Regions from separate parts of the Kitasatospora sp. NPDC058046 genome, predicted to be linked through region 2. Evidence: riboswitches for the same ligand, from Rfam matches in the RefSeq annotation. Region 2 holds a riboswitch; each other region holds the start of a gene.
The links. A riboswitch is a leader RNA that binds a small molecule or an ion and turns the genes downstream of it on or off. The one in region 2 is predicted to bind cobalamin.
Positions count from the first base shown of each region.

Region 1: it holds a riboswitch for cobalamin, as region 2 does, so the genes downstream of both, ACFVU7_RS12735 (HoxN/HupN/NixA family nickel/cobalt transporter) here and metE (5-methyltetrahydropteroyltriglutamate--homocysteine S-methyltransferase) in region 2, are expected to answer to the same signal.
Region 3: it holds a riboswitch for cobalamin, as region 2 does, so the genes downstream of both, ACFVU7_RS18260 (cobalamin biosynthesis protein) here and metE (5-methyltetrahydropteroyltriglutamate--homocysteine S-methyltransferase) in region 2, are expected to answer to the same signal.
Region 4: it holds a riboswitch for cobalamin, as region 2 does, so the genes downstream of both, ACFVU7_RS06430 (ribonucleoside-diphosphate reductase subunit alpha) here and metE (5-methyltetrahydropteroyltriglutamate--homocysteine S-methyltransferase) in region 2, are expected to answer to the same signal.

Region 1 covers NZ_JBHVRS010000005.1:110,804-116,075, reverse strand. Annotated here, with positions in the region: gene rpsR (30S ribosomal protein S18) at 34-270, opposite strand; gene ACFVU7_RS12755 (CobW family GTP-binding protein) at 285-1,451, opposite strand; gene rpsN (30S ribosomal protein S14) at 1,457-1,762, opposite strand; gene rpmB (50S ribosomal protein L28) at 1,762-1,998, opposite strand; gene rpmG (50S ribosomal protein L33) at 2,143-2,307, shown strand; gene ACFVU7_RS12735 (HoxN/HupN/NixA family nickel/cobalt transporter) at 2,374-3,489, opposite strand; cobalamin riboswitch at 3,520-3,733, opposite strand; gene ACFVU7_RS12730 (metalloregulator ArsR/SmtB family transcription factor) at 3,816-4,199, shown strand; gene ACFVU7_RS12725 (hypothetical protein) at 4,322-5,272, shown strand, end outside.
Region 2 covers NZ_JBHVRS010000011.1:103,453-108,724, forward strand. Annotated here, with positions in the region: gene ACFVU7_RS22855 (CbiQ family ECF transporter T component) at 1-346, shown strand, start outside; gene ACFVU7_RS22860 (ABC transporter ATP-binding protein) at 343-1,986, shown strand; gene ACFVU7_RS22865 (ECF transporter S component) at 1,983-2,831, shown strand; gene ACFVU7_RS22870 (hypothetical protein) at 2,850-3,167, shown strand; cobalamin riboswitch at 3,250-3,487, shown strand; gene metE (5-methyltetrahydropteroyltriglutamate--homocysteine S-methyltransferase) at 3,652-5,272, shown strand, end outside.
Region 3 covers NZ_JBHVRS010000008.1:75,624-80,895, forward strand. Annotated here, with positions in the region: gene ACFVU7_RS18250 (hypothetical protein) at 1-929, opposite strand, end outside; gene ACFVU7_RS18255 (alpha/beta hydrolase family protein) at 1,800-2,906, opposite strand; cobalamin riboswitch at 3,219-3,352, shown strand; gene ACFVU7_RS18260 (cobalamin biosynthesis protein) at 3,460-4,473, shown strand; gene ACFVU7_RS18265 (cobyric acid synthase) at 4,470-5,272, shown strand, end outside.
Region 4 covers NZ_JBHVRS010000002.1:489,958-495,229, forward strand. Annotated here, with positions in the region: gene ACFVU7_RS06415 (helix-turn-helix domain-containing protein) at 1-236, shown strand, start outside; gene ACFVU7_RS06420 (DUF397 domain-containing protein) at 239-463, shown strand; gene ACFVU7_RS06425 (ribonucleotide-diphosphate reductase subunit beta) at 529-1,524, opposite strand; gene ACFVU7_RS06430 (ribonucleoside-diphosphate reductase subunit alpha) at 1,545-3,956, opposite strand; cobalamin riboswitch at 4,149-4,283, opposite strand; gene ACFVU7_RS06435 (glycosyltransferase family 39 protein) at 4,356-5,272, opposite strand, start outside.

The DNA of each region.
Region 1 (5,272 bases), on a different contig from region 2:
GGGTGGTGTGGTCGAACGCGTCGTCGGGCGGCGCTAGCGGGTGGCGCCCGAGGCGTACGGCAGGAGGGCCGTCTCCCGGGCGTTCTTGATCGCCCGGGCCACCGCCCGCTGCTGCTCGGCGGTGAGCCGGGTGACCCGGCGGCCGCGGATCTTGCCGCGGTCGGAGACGAAGCGGCGCAGCAGGTCGGTGTCCTTGTAGTCGATGTACTCGATGCCCGCCGCGAGCAGCGGGTTGGGCCGGGGCTTCGGCGGGGCGGATCGTTTGCGCACGGGAGGGCGCTCCTTCAGTGGACGGGGTCGAGCAGGTCCTGGAAGGCGTCCGGCAGGGCCTTCCAGCCGGGTTCGCCGGCGGCGAGTTCGGCGTCGGTGAGCAGGCAGGAGTCGAGCAGGTCGGTGATGCCGTCGACGTCCAGCCCCTCGGCGGTGAAGCTGAGCTGCTGCACCCGGTCGCCGTGCCGGGGGTGCCAGTCGAGGGCGGCGGCGGCCCGGCGCGCGGGCGGGTAGAGCTCCCAGGCCGCGTCGGGCAGGGAGGTGAGCCAGGGCCCGCACTCCTCGACCGCGAGGTTCGCCCCGGCGGCGTCCCAGGCGAGTATCAGGTCGGGCCGGTTGGCCAGCCAGAACCGGCCGCGGCTGCGCTGCGCCGCCGGGACGAGCAGTTCCAGCGCCCGGTGCAGCCGCTCGGGGTGGAGCGGTCGGCGGCGCTCCCACAGCAGGGTGGCGACGCCCGCCTCGTCCCGCTCCTGCGGCAGCAGCGCGAGCGCCGGGTTGACCCGGTCGCGGGCGGCGGCCACGTCGAAGCCGCCGAGCGCGGCCCGGGTGAGCGCGCCGGTGCCGAGCCGGACGGTCCGGGCGGTGGCGTGCAGCTGGCGCAGGAGGGCGAGCCCCGGCGCGTGCGCCGCGGCGCGCGGCACGGCGAGCGTGCCGGCGTACTCGATCTGGTGGGCGAGCGCCTCGGCGCGGGTCCGGTCGTCGCGCGAGGCGGTCTGCTCGCCGTGCTCCACCAGGTCGTCGGGGACGGAGAGCTCGCCGACCAGCCGGTCCGGGTCGACGGCGGTGACCACGCCCGCCAGTTCGACGGCGTCGTCGAGCCGCCTCCCGTCCACCTCTCCCCCGGCGATCACCTCGACCGCGGGGTGCGGGTCGCTGCCGCCCCACAGTTCGACGATCGCCAGTCCGTACCGGCCGCCGTCGGCGATCTCCAGCAGCCGGGGCAGCAGGTCCTCGCGCAGGGCGCAGCACGGGCAGTCGTTCGCCAGCGGGACGTCGGCCACGTCGAAGGCCCCGGCGGCGTCGCGCAGCTCGCGGCGGACGGTGCCGAGTGCGGCGTCCCGCAGGTCGTGGTGCAGGACCACGGCGTCCACCGCGGCCGCCGCCAGTTCCTCGACGGCGGCCCGGCGCTGCTCCGCGTGCAGGCCGGCGACGACCACCACCGGCAGCCTGGTCCCGTCCACGGCGCTCACCAGCTCGCCTTGCGGACGCCGGGCAGGTGCCCGGCGTGGGCGTGGGCGCGCAGGTTGACCCGGGAGAGGCCGAAGGCCCGCAGGTAGCCGCGGGGCCGGCCGTCCACGGCGTCCCGGTTGCGGACCCGGGTGGCGCTGGCGTCGCGCGGCTGGCGGGCGAGTTCGGCCTGGGCGGCGGCGCGCTCGGCGGGGCCGGTGCCGGGGTGGGCGATGGTCCGCTTGAGCTCGGCCCGGCGCTCGGCGTGGCGGGCGACGACGGCGCGCCGCCGCTCGTTCTTGGCGATCTTGCTCTGCTTGGCCATCAGACCTTCTCCCCCCGGGCGCGGATGCGGGCGACGGCGGCCTCGATGCCGATCGCGTCGACGGTGCGGATGCCCTTGGCGCTCAGCGCCAGCCGGACGTACCGGCCCTCGCCGGGCAGCCAGTAGCGCTTGCGCTGGATGTTGGGGTCGAAGCGGCGGCCGGTGCGGCGGTGCGAGTGCGAGATCGCGTTGCCGAAGCCGGGCCGGCGGCCGGTGAGTTGGCAGCGGGCGGACATGGGTGCTCCCTGGCGTCCGGGAATGGGCAGGACCGGGCTCACGTTACACCAGATGAAAATGACTTCCATTTCGATGTACGGTTCGAGCCAACCCCTCGGACCGGACCCCGAGACCCCGACCCCCAGACCCCAGGAGGACGTCCCATGGCCCGCAGCGAACTGCGCCCGGTGATCAGGCTCCGCTCCACCGCCGGCACCGGCTTCACGTACGTGACCCGCAAGAACCGCCGCAACGACCCGGACCGGATGGTCCTGCGCAAGTACGACCCGGCCGCGGGCCGGCACGTCGACTTCCGCGAGGAGCGCTGACCCCGGACACGCGAACGGCGCCTCCCCGGACTCGGGGAGGCGCCGCGGGCGGCCGGGCCGCTCGGCTCAGGAGCCCTCGGGCGTCCAGCGCTGCTCGACCCGGGCGAGCTTCCAGTACCCGATCGCGATCGCCCAGACCACCACGAACAGCCCGGCGATGGCGTAGCCCACGTTGTCCAGCGAGATGTCCGCGACGAACCCGGTGACCGGGTCGGTCAGGTCGAGCTTCTCGTGCAGCACCCCGACCAGCTCGATGGTGCCGATGATGAAGGCCACCGCGATCGACAGACCCGTGATGGTCAGGTTGTAGTACACCTTCCGGACCGGGTTGGCGAAGGCCCACTGGTACGCGAAGTTCATGAACGTCCCGTCCAAGGTGTCGAACAGGCTCATCCCCGCCGCGAACAGCAGCGGCAGGCAGACGATCGCGTACCAGGGCAGCCCGGAGGCCGCGCCCGAGCCGGCCATCACCATCAGGGTGACCTCGGTCGCGGTGTCGAAGCCCAGGCCCAGCACCATGCCCACCGGGAACATCTGCCCCGGCCGGGTGATCGAACGGGTCGCCCGGTTCAGCACCCGGGCCATGAAGCCGCGCGAGTCGAGGTGCGCCTCCAGCTCCTTCTCGTCGAACTTCCCGGCCCGCATCGAGCGGAACACCCTGAGGATGCCGAGCAGCGCCGCCAGGTTGAGCGCGCCGATCAGGTAGAGGAACACGCCGGAGGTGGTCGTCCCGATCACGCCCAGCCACTTGTGGGTGGCCGACTCGTCGTCCATCAGCGTGTTCGCCAGCTGCGCGCCGCCCGCCACCAGGGCGGCCATCAGCACCACCATCGAGGAGTGCCCGAGGGCGAACCAGAAGCCCACCGAGACCGGCCGCTTGCCGTCCGCCATCAGCTTGCGGGTGGTGTTGTCGATCACCGCGATGTGGTCGGCGTCGAACGCGTGCCGCATCCCGAGGGTGTACGCGGTGATGCCGAGGCCCACCCCGAAGACCTGGGTACCGACCGCGTACCGCTCGGGCGCGACCAGGAAGATCAGCGTGCCGAAGGCCACCACGTGCATGGCCACGATCACCGCCATCAGCCCGGCCGTACGGACGGTGTCCTCGCGCCGCCATCTGAAGCTGGGCAGCACGGAAGGGGCCGGCTTCGCGCCGGCGGCAACGGTTTCGGGCAGGGTCATCTGCGGATCACGCTCCAGCACCTCGTGGAAAACCTCGTGAGATGCCGTGGCCGGTCTCCTGGCTGACGGGATACCCGTGCCCGCCTTCCCAGGTGCGCGAGGCACCCAGTGGCTCCGTGGGCACGGACGACGTTCCTCCGCGGGCGGAGGAACGACCCGATCACAGTGGCGAGGGCCGCTCCGGGCTGGGACCCCTGAGGGTCCGTCACCGGTCTTCCCGAGCACCACGGCGGGGAACACCGTAGGGGCCGCGCCCCGACCCGTGCAAGGCTGCGCACCTGCGCAGGTGTCCAGGATCACAGGCGGCCGCCTGCAAGAATGTCCGCATGCATCTCGTACCGGCCGACCGCGCGGGCCACCGCACCATCGACGGGCACCGGGTCTGCGAGGCCATCGCCGCGATCGGCGACCCCGCGCACGTCCGGTCCTGGGCCGAGCGGTTCTCCCTGCTCGCCGACCCCGGACGGCTCGCCCTGCTGCTCGCCCTCCACCGGGCCGGCCCGCTCGCCGTCAGCGACCTCGCGGTGGCCACCGGCATGCGCGACCCCGCCGTCTCCCAGGCCCTGCGGCTGCTCCGTACGGCCGGCGTGGTCACCGGCGACCGGGACGGACGAGTGGTGCGCTACCGGCTCGTGGACGAGGCCATGCGCCCCCTCCTCGACGAGTGCGCCGCCGCCGAGCACCACGAGCCCAGCGCGGCGGTGGGCTGACCCCTCCCGCCGACGCCTGCCCGACCTGCCGCCTCCCGCCCGGTCCGCTGACTCCCGCTCGGGCCGCTGACTCCCGCTCGGGAAGGCGCGCCGTGAACGGCCCCGGCCAGTACGATCATGATGTGCCGTCCCACCCCCATGCCTGGCCCGCCGACCGCTGGAACACCGACCCGGTCAAGGCCCGCGTGCTGGCGGTCGCCCGCACCCTCACCTCGGCCACCCGGGTGCTGGACGTCCTCTCCCTGCTGAGCCCGCACGGCATCGAGTGGTACTTCACCGTCAACCCCGGTTCCGTCTTCGCCGACCGCACCCTGGACGACTACCTGCACGGCCTGTCCGGCTTCACCGTGCTGGACTGGGACGACGCCGTCCGCCACCGCTTCGACCTGGCCGTCGCCTGCGCCGTCCACTCCTCCATGCACCGCCTGGACGCCCGCCTCGTCGTCCTGCCGCACGGCGCCGGCTACAACCGCCTGGTCACCGAGTCCACCGGCGACACGGTCAGCGCCGCCGGCCTGTCCCGCAACGAACTCACCCACCGCGGGCGGGTGTTCGTGGACGTCCTCGGGCTCTCCCACCCCGAACAGCTGGACCGGCTGCGGACCTCCTGCCCCGAGGCCCTGGACGTCGCCCGGGTGGTCGGCGACCCGTGCTTCGACCGGATGCTCGCCAGCCGGCGCTCCCGGGACGGCTACCGCGCCGCGCTCGGCGCCGTCGGCGGCCGACGGCTCGTCGTCGTCAGCTCCACCTGGAGCGAGCACTCGTTATTCGGCCGCCACCCCGACCTGCCCCGGCGGCTCGTCCGCCAACTGCCCGCCGACGAGTACACGGTGGCCGTCGTCCTGCACCCCAACGTGTGGAGCCGCCACGCACCCGGGGCGCTGCTCGACGACGCCCGTCGGATGGGCCTGCGCCTGATCCCGCCCCACCAGGGCTGGCAGGCCGCGCTCGTCGCCGCCGACTGCGTGATCGGCGACCACGGCTCGGTCACCGTCTACGGCGCCGCCCTGGAACACCGCACCATGCTCGTCGCCACCGGCGCCGCCGAACTCGACCCGCGCTCCCCCAGCTAC
Region 2 (5,272 bases):
GCTGCTCGGCGGGCGGCGGGTGCGGCGCACCACCTACCGGCCGGACCGCTGGCGGGCCGCCGAGTGGGGCGTGGCCGGCTGCGGGGTGACCGCCGCCGTGCTGCTGTTCGCCACCGTCGGTTACGACGCCACCGACCTCAACCCCTCGCTGTACCCGCTGACTTGGCCGACTCTGCCGCTCGTCCCGGTGCTCGCCCTGCTGCTGGCGGGGGCGGCCGGGATCGTCTCGCCGCCGCCCGGCCGGCCGCCCGGACCCGCCGCCGGGCCGGGGCCGCGCCCGGCCGCACGTCCCGACGCCGCCCCCACCGACCGCACCGACCGCACGACCTCCGAGGTGAGCACGTGATCCGATTCGACCGGGTCGGCGTGGTGTACGACGGCGAGAGCACGCCCGTCCTGCGCGACGTCGACCTGCACATCCCGGAGGGCGAGCTCTGCCTGGTGGTCGGCCGCACCGGTGTCGGCAAGTCGACCCTGCTCGGCGCCGTCAACGGCCTGGTGCCGCACTTCACCGGCGGAACCCTGCGCGGCCGGGTCACCGTGGACGGCCGCGACACCGCCCACCACCCGCCGCGCGAACTCGCCGACGTGGTCGGCGTGGTCGGGCAGGACCCGCTGGCCGGCTTCACCACCGACACGGTGGAGGAGGAACTGGCGTACGTCATGGAGCAGTTGGCGATCCCGCCGGAGACCATGCGCAAGCGGGTCGAGGAGACCCTGGACCTGCTCGGCCTGGCCGACCTGCGCCACCGGGCCCTGTACGAGCTCTCCGGCGGCCAGCAGCAGCGCGTCGCCATCGGCTCGGTGCTCACCGCGCACCCGCGCGTCCTGGTGCTGGACGAGCCGACCTCCGCGCTCGACCCGACCGCCGCCGAGGAGGTGCTGGCCGCGATCACCCGGCTGGTCCACGACCTCGGCGTGACCGTCCTGTTGGCCGAGCACCGCCTGGAGCGGGTCGTCCAGTATGCCGACCGGGTCGCCTACCTGCCCGGCGACGGGACGGTCGTGCACGGCCCCCCGGCCGAGGTCTTCCGGGACACCGCGATCGCGCCGCCCGTCGTCGACCTCGGCCGACTGGCCGGCTGGCGGCCGCTGCCGCTGTCCGTCCGGGACGCCCGCCGGGCCGCCGCGCCGCTGCGGGAGAGGCTCACGGACCTGCCGGTTCCCCCGCCGCGCCGGGCAGCGGTGGCGGGGGAACCGGTGCTGGAGGCGACGGGGGTCGTCGTCCGGTACGGGCCGGTGGCCGCCGTCCGGGACGTCCGGCTGGAGCTGCGGGCGGGCGAGGTCACGGCGCTGATGGGCCGCAACGGGTCCGGCAAGTCCTCGCTCCTGTGGGCCCTCCAGGGCTCCGGGCCCCGCCAGGGCGGCAGCGTGAAGGTCACCGGCGCCGGGGGCGGCCCGGCCGCGGACCCCAAGCGGCTGCCTGCGGCCCGGGCCCGGCAGCTGGTCGGGCTCGTCCCGCAGACCCCCACCGACCTGCTGTACCTGGAGACGGTCGCCCAGGAACTCGCCCAGAGCGACCTCGAAGCCGACGGCGCCGGCGGGCCGACCGCCCGGCAGGTCCTCGACCGCCTGGCCCCCGGGATCCCGGACGGCACCCACCCCCGGGACCTCTCCGAGGGGCAGAAGCTGGCCCTCGTCCTGGCGATCCAACTCGCCGCCGCACCAAGGGTCGTGCTGCTGGACGAACCCACCCGCGGGCTCGACTACCAGGCGAAGGAGGCGCTCACCGGCATCGTGGACGCCCTCGCCGCCGAAGGCCGTACGGTCGTCGTCTCCACCCACGACGTCGAGTTCGTCGCCTCCGCCGCCGACCGCGTCGTGGTGATGGCCGAGGGCGAGATCGTCGCCGACGGGCCCACCGCCGAGGTCATCGTCGCCTCGCCCACCTTCGCCCCGCAGACCGCCAAGATCCTCGCCCCGCTCGGCTATCTGACGGTACGTCAGGTCGCGGCGGCCGTGGAAGCGGTGGAGGCCGCCCGGTGACCGCCGTCCGGATCCCCGGCCGGGCCCGCGTCGTCGTCGCCCTGGCCGCCTTCATCGGGCTGGTGGCCTTCACCTGGCCGTTCGTCGTCGCGCCCGGGCGGTTCGGCTCCAACTACGCCCCGCCGCTGATCTTCGGCGCCCTGCTGGTCCTGGTGCTCGCCGTCGTCATCGCGGAGATCTCCGCGGGCGGCATCGACGCCAAGGCCCTCGCCATGCTCGGCGTCCTGTCCGCCGTCAACGCCGGACTCCGCCCGCTCGGCGCCGGGACCGCCGGAGTGGAGACGGTCTTCTTCATCCTGGTGCTGGCCGGCCGGGTCTTCGGCCCCGGCTTCGGCTTCACCCTCGGCTGCACCTCGCTGTTCGCCTCCGCGCTGCTCACCGGCGGGGTCGGCCCCTGGATGCCGTACCAGATGTTCGGCTGCGCCTTCGTCGGCATGCTCGCCGGGCTGCTGCCGGGGGCCGGGCGGCGCTGGGAGGTGCCGCTGCTGGCCGGGTACGGGGCGTTCTCCGGCTACCTCTTCGGCTTCCTGCTGAACCTCTCCTTCTGGCCGTTCTCCACCGACCCGAACAGCTCGATCGCCTACCTGCCGGGCCTGCCCTTCACCGAGCAGTGGCACCGCTACCTGCTGTTCGACCTGGCCACCTCGCTCGGCTGGGACACCGGCCGCGCCGTCACCACCTTCACCGCCGTGCTCGTCGTCGGGCCGGCCGTCCTCACCGTCTTCCGCCGCGCGGCCCGCCGCGCCAACTTCGAGCCCACGGTGCGCTTCGAGGCCCCGCCCGGCCCGGACACCACGGTGGGGCCGCCGACCGCCGCGCGGCCCACCGGCCCGGCGCACCCCTGAACCGAAAGGCCGACCATCGTGCCCAAGCCCGCGAAGCACCGGACGATGACGCTGGACGGGGTCGAGGTCGTCGTCCTGACCCCGGAACAGCATGCCGCACTGGAATCCGCCCGCCGCCAGCTGGGCGGAGCGCAGGCGCAGGTCGCCAGGATGAGGTCAGACCTCCAGCGGGGACGGCAGCTGCTGGGCGAAGCCGAACGGCTACTGGCGGGCATCCCCGCCGACCAGCGTGCGCGACTGGACGCCCGGCTGGGGCCGGGACGCGGCCTGACCGGACTGCTCGCGGACATCCGCGCCGCCCTGCCCGGCACGCCGGACACCCCGACGCGGACCTGACCACCGGCCCCGCGAGCCGTGGTGGCGTCCCACCATCCGGACGGGTTCCGAGATTCCCGCGCCAGGCCCGGCGCTTTGCCCCTAAGCTGACGGTGCAGCTGGTTCGCCCTGTCCGCCAGGCAGGGCGTCGCAAGAGGGAACCCGGTGACGCCTTTCGACTGGCCAGTCCGGGACTGCCCCGCAGCGGTGAGTGGGAACGACCGCCGTCATACGCACTGGACCCGGGACGGGTCTGGGAAGCGACGGCCAGTAGGTGTCCGCCCTTCACGGGACGGACGCGCCCGCGAGTCCGAAGACCTGCCACTGCCCGCCCGCGGACGACCCGCGCGCGGCTATCCGGTGACCTCGTGGGCGGGTCGGCGACCATACCAGGCGGACCAGGCCCGTACGTTCCCGTGACGGCCGCCGCCGGGTACGTCATCCCTTCGCGCCCTCGTGCCGTCTCCGGGTACCTGAGGAGAACAGACTCGCGAAGGAGAGTCCCTTGACCACGAAGTCCGCAGCCGCGGCGAGCGTCGCCACCGCGTACGGCTACCCCCGCCAGGGCCGGGGCCGGGAGCTCAAGAAGGCCATCGAGGGCTACTGGAAGGGCTCGGTCACCGCCGAGGTGCTGCTGGCCACCGCCGCCGACCTGCGCCGGGGGAACTGGCAGCAGCTCGCCGACTCCGGCGTCGAAGAGGTCCCGACCGGTGACTTCTCGTTCTACGACCACGTGCTGGACACCACCGTCGCCGTCGGCGCGATCCCGCCCCGGCACCGGGCCGCCGTCGAAGCCGACCCGCTGGACGGGTACTTCGCCATGGCGCGCGGCAACCAGGACGTCGCCCCGCTGGAGATGACCAAGTGGTTCGACACCAACTACCACTACCTGGTGCCGGAGCTGGGGCCGGACACGGTGTTCACGGCGAACCCGGCCAAGGCCGTCGGCGAGCTGCGCGAGGCGCTGCTGCTCGGCCACGCGGCCCGGCCGGTGCTGGTCGGGCCGGTCACCTACCTGCTGCTCGCCAAGCCGGCGCCCGGGGTGGCCGCCGACTTCCAGCCGATCACCCTGCTGGACCGGCTGCTGCCCGTCTACGCGGAGCTGCTGGCCGGGTTGCGCGCCGCCGGCGCCGAGTGGGTGCAGCTGGACGAGCCCGCGCTGGTCCAGGACCGCACCCCGGCCGAGCTCAACGCCGCCGCCCGCGCCTACCGCGAGCTGGGCGCCCTCACCGACCGGCCCAAGCTGCTGGTCGCCAGCTACTTCGACCGGCTCGGCGACGCCCTGCCGGTCCTGGCGAAGGCCCCGATCGAGGGTCTGGCACTGGACTTCACCGGCCCGGCCGCGGCCAACCTGGAGGACCTCGCCGCCGCCGGAGGCCTGCCCGGCAAGCGGCTGGTGGCGGGGGTGATCGACGGGCGCAACATCTGGATCAACGACCTGGAGAAGTCCCTCACGACCCTGGCGACCCTGCTGGGCCTCGCCGACACCGTCGACGTCGCGCCGTCCTGCTCCCTGCTGCACGTGCCGATCGACGCCACCCTCGAACGCGACATCGACCCGCAGATCGCCCGCTGGCTGGCCTTCGCCAAGCAGAAGGCCGCCGAGGCGGCGCTGCTCGCCCGCGGCCTGCGCGAGGGCACCGGCGCGATCGCCGCCGACCTCGCGGCCAACCGGGCCGACCTGGCCTCCCGCGCGGGCTCGCCGATCACCCGCGACCCGGCGGTGCGCGCCCGGATCGCCGCCGTCACCGACGCGGACGCCCGTCGCGCCCAGGCCTACCCGCAGCGGGCCGAGGCCCAGCGTGCCCGGCTCGGCCTGCCGCTGCTGCCGACCACCACCATCGGCTCCTTCCCGCAGACCACCGAACTGCGCGTCGCCCGGGCCGATCTGACGGCCGGTCGGATCGACGGCGCCACGTACCGGGAGCGGATGGAGGCCGAGGTCCGCGAGGTCATCGCGTACCAGGAGAAGGCCGGCCTGGACGTCCTGGTGCACGGCGAGCCCGAGCGCAACGACATGGTCCAGTACTTCGCCGAGCAGCTCACCGGCTACCTGGCCACCCGGCACGGCTGGGTGCAGTCCTACGGCACCCGGTACGTGCGCCCGCCGGTCCTCGCCGGGGACA
Region 3 (5,272 bases), on a different contig from region 2:
AGCCCGCGCACCAGCGCGTCGTCGCCCTGGGCGGCGTCCAGCAGCTCGCCCACCGCCCGGTCGGCCGGCCGGGCCGCGACCCAGGCCCGGAACTCGGCGCGGGCCGGGCCCGGCGAGTAGTCCGCACAGGCGTTCAGCAGCTCGAAGGCGCTCTGCTCGATGTGCCCGGCCGCGGTCTGCGCGACCGTGCAGATCTCCTCCAGCTTCGCCCGCACCGCCCAGTGGCCGAGCGGCGACAGCTCCGCGGCGTCGTTCCTGCGCACCAGGGCGCCGACGGCCGCCAGGCCGTCCAGCATCCAGTCCAGGACGGCGGCCACGTCCGAGGGCGCGGCCGGGGTGTCGATCTGCGGCGCGCGGCAGGTGCCGCGGACGGCGGAGACGGCCGAGGCCGCGTGCGGCACCGGCGACAGGCCGGGTCCGCCGAGGCCGGTGCCGACCCGGCGCTCGTCCAGGCCGCGGCGCAGCAGCTCCAGCAGCTCGCTCTCGGCGACCGGGCCGTCCACCAGGTGCAGGAAGGAGAGCAGCTGCGGGGCCTGGTCCACGGCCTGCCCGGCCAGGACCGCGAAGACGCCGCGCAGCGCCGCGGGCGGCACCGGGGCGAGCAGGGTCCAGGCGTCGAACAGCGCCGACCAGCCGCGCACCACGGCCTCGTCGTCGTGCTCCCAGGCGTGCAGGCGCCAGCCGGGGCCGGCTCCGCCGTCCCGGGCCTCCACCAGGCCCACCAGCAGCGCCTGCCCCCACGCCTTGGCGGCGGCACCGACCGTCATGGCCAGGGCCCGGCCCGCCGCGCGGGCGTCGTCCGGGAGCAGCTCGCCACGCTTGTCGACCTCGGCCAGCTCACCGGCCCAGCGGGCGACCCGGACGGCGTCCACCAGCATCCGGCGGGCCAGCGGCGCCAGCTCGGAGGGTGCCGGAAAGCCCTCCGGCACGGGAACCCTGCCCCGCCCGGGAGCCGGAGCGGGCCCTCGTCGCCGGGGTACTGCGTTACGGGGGACTCCCGCCCCGCCCGGCCTGCCACCGGCGGGCCGTTGGGCCGTTCCGGGGAGACGGGTCACCGTCGCACCGGTACCGATCGTCGGCGGGAGCGGGGCATCACGGTCGCGCGGGTTCCGAGACGTCACGTCGAGCAGTCTTCCCCTTGTACCGGCCTTCTGTCACATCCGGTTGTCCGTACGACCGGGCGACCGCCGGTGGCACCTCCGCAAGATCGGGCAACAACGGCAAACCGCCTGGCCGGAAACGTGTGACCTGCCCATGCCATGGGGGGCGGCCCGGTTGCCGGGAATGCTCGGGCGGTCACCGTGCGTACGGGTGGGGGGTAAGGGGCCGGGCCAAATATTGCTCCTGACAGCCGAGGGGCCCGTACGGGGGCGTTTCGGCCCGGCGACGCCCGGCAGGACTGTCCAGCCCGAATCCGGACGGATGGCGGGCGCGGTGATCGGGATCGAGCCGCACCGGAAGTCGGCCGGGCCGACTTTTCACGCGGGCCCGGAGGAATGGGAGGAACGTTCATTCCCGGACGGGGGGAATCGCACCGGGAAAAGCGGCGGGGACCAGCCGAAAACGCCCTCGCGCACAGGGGGGGTGGTTGAGGGGCCAGGGCCGGTCTTCGAACTCCCGTCGTCCGCCCGGAGGGCGGGCGGGGCGGCGTTGGGGTGCGTGCATCGCAAGGCGGAGGAGGGAGCCACTGCGGTGGGGGCACCTCCCGGCCGAAGGCTGGGGGCCATTGGCGACCGACGACAACGCGGCGAGGTGCGTGCCCCGGCGTCGGCCCGCAGACGCGAGTTCGAAGACGGGCCCTAGAGGAGCGGGGTGAGCCAGCGGCGGAGGAGTTCGGTGTAGCGGTCGGGGGCGGTGTTCCAGAGGGTGGCGTGGTCGGCGCCGGGGAAGGGTTGGAGGCTCACCACGTCGCGGCGGGCGGCGGCCAGCTTCTCGGCGGCGCCGAAGGGCGCGATCCTGTCCTCGGGGCTGTGCAGGAGGAGGGTCGGCACCCGCAGGTCGGTGCCGTCGGCGATGCGGCCGAAGTCGGCGAGGTCGACCCCGGTGCGGCCCTCGGCGGCGAGGGCGCCGAGCTCGGCGGCGACGCCCTGGAAGCCGGCCCGGGCGGCGTCCCGGCGGGCGGAGGCGGGCAGGTCGAGCACGGGCGAGTCGAGGATCAGGCCGCGGACGGCGTGCGACCAGGCGGAGCGGGCCACGGTCTGCAGCACGATGGTCGCGCCGACGGACCAGCCGTACAGGATCACCTTGCCCGCGCCGCTGTCGAGCGCCAGCCGTACCGCCGCCTCGATGTCGCGCCACTCGGTCTCGCCGAAGTGGCTGAGCCCGTCCGGGGAGGCGGGGGCGCCCCGGTCGCCGCGGTAGGTGACGGCGAGGGCGGGCAGGCCGAGCCGGTCGAGGACGGGGAGCACCGGGAGGGTCTGCCGGCGGTCGTCGCCGGGGCCGTGCACCAGGATCACCCAGGTGCCGCGCTTGCCGTCGAGCCGCCAGGCGGGGAGGGCGCCGAGCTCGCCGTCGGCGGTGGTGTCGGCGAAGGCGAGGCCGAGCGCCTCGGTGGGGTCGCCGAGGTGGACCCGCGGGGTGAAGCGGACCTCGGTGCCGGGGACGAGGGTGCCCCGGTCGGCGCGGACCAGTCGGCGGGTGACGCCCTGTTCGTCGGCGTGCAGCACCTCCTCGACGACCGCGTGCCCGCCGTCCGCCCACTCCACCGCCCAGCGGCCGGGGCGCAGGCTCGCGGGACCGCGGGTGAAGGTGACCCGGCCGGCGGCGAGGGCGCGGACCTGGACCGGCCCGGACTCCTGGACGGCGGTCACCGGACGGACCATCCGCTCGGAGGCCCGGCGGCCGACCACCAGCACGGCGGCCCCCACCGCGGCGGCCGCCACGACGGCGGCGGTTCCCCAACGCATCTCGCTCCCCGCTCTGTTGTTCACGGACGTTGTTCACGGACGTTGTTCACGGACCGGACGGTGTTCGAGCCCCAGTTCACCGGCGCTCCGCCCGACCGGCCACCGGGCTGGGCCGTCCGGGTCACCCGGCGGGCGCTCCCGGGGTGCTCAGGGCGGTACTCAGGGGGTGCCGGTGGCGGGGGTCGGGGCGGGGCCGCGCCGGGCGATCCGACCGGGCGTCAGCGGCGTCCCCGTGTGACCAACCCCTCCGTGACCTCGGTTGACTCCCGGTTCGGGCCCGTGATGGGATCCTGGGGCCAAACGGAGGCATGGAGAGGAAGCCGGTGGAAGTCCGGCGCGGTCCCGCCACTGTCACCGGGGAGCACGCTCGGAACATCGCCACGGCGGGCCGTCGACGGCCGCTGGAAGGCTCCGGGGGTGCGTTCGACCCGGAAGCCAGGAGACTCTCGCCGCCGTCACGTCGATCCAGGGCGCGGACCCTGAGTGAGGACACGCACGCGATGCAGGCTGCCCCGCCCGGCCGGACTCCGAGCTGCCCTCCGCCGTGCGGCCGATGACCCCGCGCGCGCCTTCCCCCGCTCCGCGCCCGCTGACCCGAGCCTCGCGCCCGCTGGCCCGCGCCGCCGTGTTCGCGCTCGGCGCCGCCGCGGGCTACGCCGCCGACGCCCGCTTCGCCGACCCCCGCCGGGGCCACCCGGTGGCCTTCTTCGGCAGCGCCGCGACCCGGCTGGAGCGGCGGCTGTGGCGCGACGACCGCGCCGCCGGGGCCGGGTACACCGCGCTGTGCGTGGGCGCGGTCGCGGCGGGCGCGCTCGCCCTGGACCGTACGGTGGGCCGGCGCCCGCTGGGCCGGGCGGCGCTGGCGGCGGCCGCGACCTGGACGGTACTCGGCGGCACCTCGCTGACCCGGGAGGCCCGCACCATCGGCCGCTCGCTGGCCGCCGGCGACCTCGCCGCCGCCCGGGAGCGGCTGCCGCACCTGTGCGGGCGGGACCCGAGCGCGCTGGACGGGCAGCAGATCGCCCGGGCGGTGGTCGAGTCGGTGGCCGAGAACACCGCCGACGCCGTGGTGAACGCGCTGACCTGGGGCGCCCTGGCCGGCACCCCCGGCCTGCTGGCCTTCCGCGCCGTGAACACCCTGGACGCCATGGTCGGCCACCGCTCGCCCCGCTACGCCCGGTTCGGCTGGGCCTCGGCCCGGCTGGACGACGTGGCGGGCTGGCCGGGCGCCCGGCTGACGGCGCTGCTGACGGTGGCCGCCGCCCCCGAGCCCCGGACCGCCTGGCGGGTCTGGCGGCGCGACGGCTCCGCGCACCCGAGCCCGAACGCGGGCCAGGCCGAATCGGCGTTCGCCGGCGCGGTGGGCGTCCGACTGGGCGGCACGCTGCGGTACGGCGAGCGGGTGGAGCACCGGCCCGTCCTGGGCGCGGAGCTGCGGCCGGTGACGGTGGACGACATCGAGCGGGCCTGCGCGCTCTCCCGGCGGGTGGGCGCACTGGCGCTGGGTACGACGGTCGCGGGGCACGTCCTGCTGCGGGCACTGCTGAAGAAGAGGGGACGGGCATGAGCAACGCACTGCTGGTCGCGGGGACGACCTCGGACGCTGGCAAGAGCGTGGTGACGGCCGGAATCTGCCGGTGGCTCGCCCGCCAGGGCGTACGGGTCGCGCCGTTCAAGGCGCAGAACATGTCGCTCAACTCCTTCGTCACCGCCGACGGCGCCGAGATCGGCCGCGCCCAGGCGATGCAGGCGCAGGCCGCCCGGGTGGAGCCGGAGGCGGCGATGAACCCGGTGCTGCTCAAGCCGGGCGCGGACGGCCGCAGCCAGGTGGTGCTGCTCGGCCGGCCGGTGGCCGAGGTCGGCGCGCTGGACTACCGCGAGCGCAAGCCCGTCCTGCTGGAGCGCGCCCTGGAGTGCCTGGCCGACCTGCGCGGCCGCTACGACGTGGTGGTCTGCGAGGGCGCGGGATCGCCCGCCGAGATCAACCTGCGCGACCGCGACATCGCCAACATGGGCCTGGCCACGGCCGCCGCCCTGCCGGTGGTGGTGGTCGGGGACATCGACCGCGGCGGGGTCTTCGCGGCGATGTACGGGACGCTGGCGCTGCTGTCGGCGGAGGACCAGCGGCACGTGGCGGGCTGGTTCGTCAACAAGTTCCGCGGCGACGCGCGGCTGCTGGCGCCCGGGCTGGAGATGCTGCACGAGCTGACCGGCCGTCCGGTGCTGGGCACGCTGCCGATGCTGCCCGGGCTCTGGCTGGACGCCGAGGACTCGCTGGACCTGTCCACCGTGGCGGACCGGGCGGACGGGCCCGGGCCGCTCGGCGCGGACGTGCTGCGGGTGGCCGTGGTGCGCTTCCCCCGGCT
Region 4 (5,272 bases), on a different contig from region 2:
TCCTGCCGGAGGAATCGGATGTCCATGCGGCGCTCTTCGGCCCCGTCGCCATCTTGAGCTTCCCTGAAGCGACCGAAACGGACGTGGTGTACGTCGACAGCCTGCTCAGCACGCTCTACATCGAGGAGCCGGAGGAAGTGTTCAAGTACACCAACCTGTTCCGCCGTGCCCTGGCGGAGTCGCTGCCGCGTACCGAATCGGTCGCACTCATCGAGCGTGCAAAGGACAAGATCTAGAAATGGTGAGTACGTTCCCGCCGGTTGCTGCTGTTGCCGGCCTTGAATGGCGTAAGTCGTCGTACTCGGGTGCGCAGAGCGACTGCGTCGAAGTGGCTGTGGGCCTGCCCGGCGCGGTACCGGTTCGTGACTCGAAGGACTCGGGCGGGCCGGCGCTGCTCTTCCCGGCAGATGCCTGGTCGTCCTTCCTCGCTGGGGTCAAGGCCGGGGAGTTTTCGACCAACTGACATGACAGAGGTGCCCCGCACGGCCACGGCCGTGCGGGGCACCTCTGTCATTCGTTCTGTTCTTCCTAGAAGTCGTCGTCGAAGGCGACGGAGCCCTCGACGGCGACCTGGTACGCCGAGACGCGGCGCTCGAAGAAGTTGGTCAGCTCCTGGACGTTCTGGAGCTCCATGAAGCCGAACGGGTTCGTCGACCCGTAGCGGATCGGCAGGCCCAGGCGGGCCAGGCGCTGGTCCGCCACGGCCTGCAGGTACTCGCGCATCGAGGCGGTGTTCATGCCGGGCAGGCCGTCACCGCACAGGTCCTGGGCGAACTGGAGCTCGGCCTCGACGGCCTCCTCCAGCATCTCCGTGACCTGCTTGGCCATCTCGTCGTCGAAGAGGTCGGGCTCCTCCTCGCGGACGGTGTCGACCACCGACATCGCGAAGTCCATGTGCATGGACTCGTCGCGGAACACCCAGTTGGTGCCCGTGGCCAGGCCGTGCAGCAGGCCGCGCGAACGGAACCAGTACACGTAGGCGAAGGCGCCGTAGAAGAACAGGCCCTCCACGCAAGCCGCGAAGCAGATCAGGTTCAGGAGGAACGCGCGGCGGTCCTCCTTGGTCTGCAGCGAGTCGATGTGGTCGACCGCGTTCATGTACTTGAAGCAGAACTGCGCCTTCTGGCGGATGGAGGGGATGTTCTCCACCGCGGCGAAGGCCGCGTTGCGGTCCTCCGGGTCGGGCAGGTAGGTGTCCAGCAGCGTCAGGTAGAACTGGACGTGCACGGCCTCTTCGAACAGCTGCCGCGAGAGGTACAGGCGCGCCTCGGGCGAGTTGATGTGCTTGTAGAGGCTCAGCACCACGTTGTTGGAGACGATCGAGTCGCCCGTCGCGAAGAACGCGACCAGCCGGCCGATGAGGTGGCGCTCGCCCTCGCTGAGCTTCGCCAGGTCGGCGACGTCGGAGTGCAGGTCCACCTCCTCGACGGTCCAGGTGTTCTTGATCGCGTCCCGGTACCGGTCGTAGAACGACGGGTAGCGCATCGGGCGCAGGGTCAGCTCGAAGCCGGGGTCGAGCAGCATCTTGCGGTCTTCGGGGGTGGTCACTGGCAGGCCTCGCAGGACTCGGGGTTCTCCAGGGAGCAGGCGATGGCGGCTTCCTGCTCCGGGGTGAGGGAGGGGGTGTTCACGGGCACCGGCGCCGGCGCGGCGGCACGGGCGGTGCCGGACGCGGCCTGGGCGATGCGGGTGGCCGGGCGCGAACGCAGGTAGTAGGTGGTCTTCAGACCCACCTTCCACGCGTAGGCGTACATCGAGCTGAGCTTGCCGATGGTCGGCGCCGCCATGAACAGGTTCAGGGACTGGCTCTGGTCCAGGTACGGCATGCGGGCCGCGGCCAGGTCGATCAGCGCGCGCTGCGGCAGCTCCCAGGCCGTCCGGTACAGCGAACGGACCCCGGCGGGCAGCCAGTTCAGGTCCTGGACGGAGCCGTTGGCGTCGCGCAGGGCGTCGCGGGTCTGCTGGTCCCAGACGCCGAGCTCCTTGAGCTCGCGCACCAGGTACGGGTTGACCTGGAGGAACTCGCCGGACAGCGTCTCGCGCTTGAACAGGTTGGACACCTGCGGCTCGATGCACTCGTACACGCCGGCGATGGACGCGATGGTCGCGGTCGGCGCGATGGCCAGCAGCAGCGAGTTTCGCAGGCCGGTCTCGGCGATCCGGGCGCGCAGCGCCGTCCAGCGGTCGGCCCACTGCGGGGCGGCCGTCGGGAAGTGGTCGATGTGCAGCTCGCCGCGGGCGGCGCGGGTCTCGCCGTACGCCTCGTGGCGGCCGAGCTGCTCGGCCAGGTCGGCGGAGCGCTCGTACGCGGTGAGCATGATGCGCTCGGCGATCAGCGTGGACAGGCGGGCGGCCTCGGCGGAGTCGAAGTCGATCCGCAGCTTGAAGAAGACGTCCTGGAGGCCCATCACGCCGAGGCCGACCGGCCGCCAGCGGGAGTTGGAGGTGCCGGCCTCGGTGGTCGGGTAGAAGTTGATGTCCACCACGCGGTCGAGGAACGTCACGGCCGTGCGGACGGTGGCGTCGAGGCGCTCCCAGTCCATGGCGCCGAGCAGGTCGTCGACCGTGGCACCGGGGGCCACGTGGGCGCCGAGGTTGACCGAGCCGAGGTTGCAGACGGCGGTCTCGGAGTCGTCCGTGACCTCCAGGATCTCCGTGCACAGGTTGGAGGAGTGCACGGTGCGGCCCGGCAGGGCGGTCTGGTTGGCGGCGCGGTTGGAGGCGTCCTTGAAGGTCATCCAGCCGTTGCCGGTCTGCGCCAGGGTGCGCATCATGCGGGCGTACAGGGTCTGCGCCGGGATGGTGCGGACGGCCTTGCCGGCCAGCTCGGCCTTGCGGTAGGCCTCGTCGAAGTCGGCGCCCCACAGGTCGACCAGCTCCGGCACGTCGGCCGGGGAGAACAGCGACCAGTCCTGGTTGGCGTTGACCCGGCGCATGAACTCGTCCGGGATCCAGTGCGCCAGGTTGAGGTTGTGGGTGCGGCGGGCCTCTTCGCCGGTGTTGTCGCGGAGCTCCAGGAACTCCTCGATGTCGGCGTGCCAGGTCTCCAGGTAGACGCAGGCCGCGCCCTTGCGGCGGCCGCCCTGGTTGACGGCGGCGACCGAGGAGTCGAGGGTGCGCAGGAACGGCACGATGCCGTTGGACTTGCCGTTGGTGCCGCGGATCAGGCTGCCGCGCGAGCGGATGCGCGAGTAGGACAGGCCGATGCCGCCGGCGTGCTTGGACAGGCGGGCGATCTGCGCGTAGCGGTTGTAGATCGAGTCCAGGTTGTCCAGCGGCGAGTCGAGCAGGTAGCAGCTCGACATCTGCGGGTGCCGGGTGCCGGAGTTGAAGAGCGTCGGCGAGGAGGTCAGGTACTCCAGGCGGCTCATCAGGCCGTACAGCTCGGCCACCTCGCGCACCGACTGCTCGGAGTCGCCGACCGCCAGGCCGCAGGCGACGCGGAGCAGGAAGTGCTGCGGGGTCTCGATCACCTTGCGGGTGATCGGGTGGCGCAGCAGGTAGCGGGACTGCACGGTGCGCAGGCCGAAGTACTCGAAGCGGTCGTCGCCGGCGGTGTCGATCAGCGCGTCCAGGGCGGCGGCGTGCTTGGCGACGAAGTCCGCGGTGGTGTCGCCGATCAGGCCCTCGGTGTGGCCGACGGCGATCGAGGCGGAGAAGGACACCGAGCCCTGGCTGTTCGCCTCGTCGACGATCTCCAGCGCGAGCAGGCGGGCGGCCAGCTTCGAGTACTGGGGGTCCTCGGCGATCATCGACGCGGCGGCGTCCACGGCCAGCCCGCGCAGCTCGGCGAAGTCCGAGCCGGCGTGGCGGCCGCGCAGCGCGGCGGCGGCGACATGGCCGGGGTCGACCTCGGTGAGGTCGGTGCTGCGGTCGGTGAGCAGCCGCAGCAGCGCGCCCCCGGGGTCGGAGACCGTCGGGTCGGTGAAGGCGGTACCGGAGCCCTGGGCGGGCAGGGTGGCTGAGGCAGCGGTGGTCAAGGCGCTCTCTCCTGGCGGCGATCGGCGGCGGTGCTCGGGGGGCCACCGGGCCGATCTGGGCAGGGGAGCACGGCGCGAACGCAAAAAAGCGTCGCGCGAGGTGACTCCCCGGCCCGCCCGCGAGGCCCGGAGGGGTACTGCTGGTGCCGGCGCGGCCTCTGCGGGAGGGCCGTGGCGCACGCCGTCGGCAGGTACTCGGACTCGCGGGGTGCGGCTGCTGGAGCCGCCCGCTCACCGCTGCGGGGCAGTCCCGGATTCGCACCGGGTTCCCCTGCATCGACAGCAGAAGCGAGCATACATGTTGTGCCGCCGGACTGCGGCGGCACCATATGTTGTGCCTGTCGTGTCGCGGATGTGCGTGGGCCGGGCGGCCGGTCAGTGCTTCAGATAGACCTTGTACGTGCTCGAATCGCCGGTCGGCGAGGTGAATTGGGCGACCAGCCGGTAGTGTCCGGCGGCGCCCAGGGCCTCGCCCAGGGCCCGGTCGGTGGCCCTCGGCGCGGTGCTGTCGAGGACGACCATGGTGAACCAGCCGTCCCGGATCGCGGCGACGCTGCCGTCGTCGCCGTGGTGCTCGACCCCGGCCCCGTCGCGGTAGTCGGTGCCGGCGCGCGCGGAGACCCACTGCTCGGGCTTGGAGACGCCGCCGAGGTAGTACTCGGCGAGTCCGTCGACCTCGGTGAGGTAGCGGCCCTGGGGCTCCGTGTGGACCCGCAGGACGGCCAGCAGGCGGCCGGAGTCGGGGCCGTTCTGGTAGCGCAGCGCGGACTGCTCCAGGCCGAGGGCGAGCAGGGCGACCCAGACCAGGATGCCGAGCTGGGGGTGGCGGAAGTGGGCGCCGACCAGCCGGGTCAGGCCGACCCCGGCGAGCGGGGCGGCCAGCAGCATGCCGTAGCCGAGGTGGCGGAACAGCGCGCCGGAGGTGCCGGTCCACAGGTGGGCGGCGGGGACCAGCAGGGCGGTGGCGGTCAGGACGGCCCCGAGCAGGGCGCGCCGGCCCCGGGTGGTGGGGAGGGGCTCCTTCTCCGGCGCGTCGTGCTCGGGCATCTGTTCGCGGCGCGCGTAGGCGATGGTGCCGGCCACCGCGAGGACGGTGAACAGGCCGGCCCACTGGAGCGTGCCGAGCAGGACCGAGCCGGCCGAGCCGGGGGCGTTGCCGCGCGAGGGCGACCACCCGGCGACCTTGCCGAGGGTGCCGTACGGGAGCAGTAGGACGAGGGTGCCGAGGGCCGTCAGCAGTGAGCGCAGGGCGGCCGGGCCCACCCGGTGGTACGGCCGGGCGCAGGCGAAGG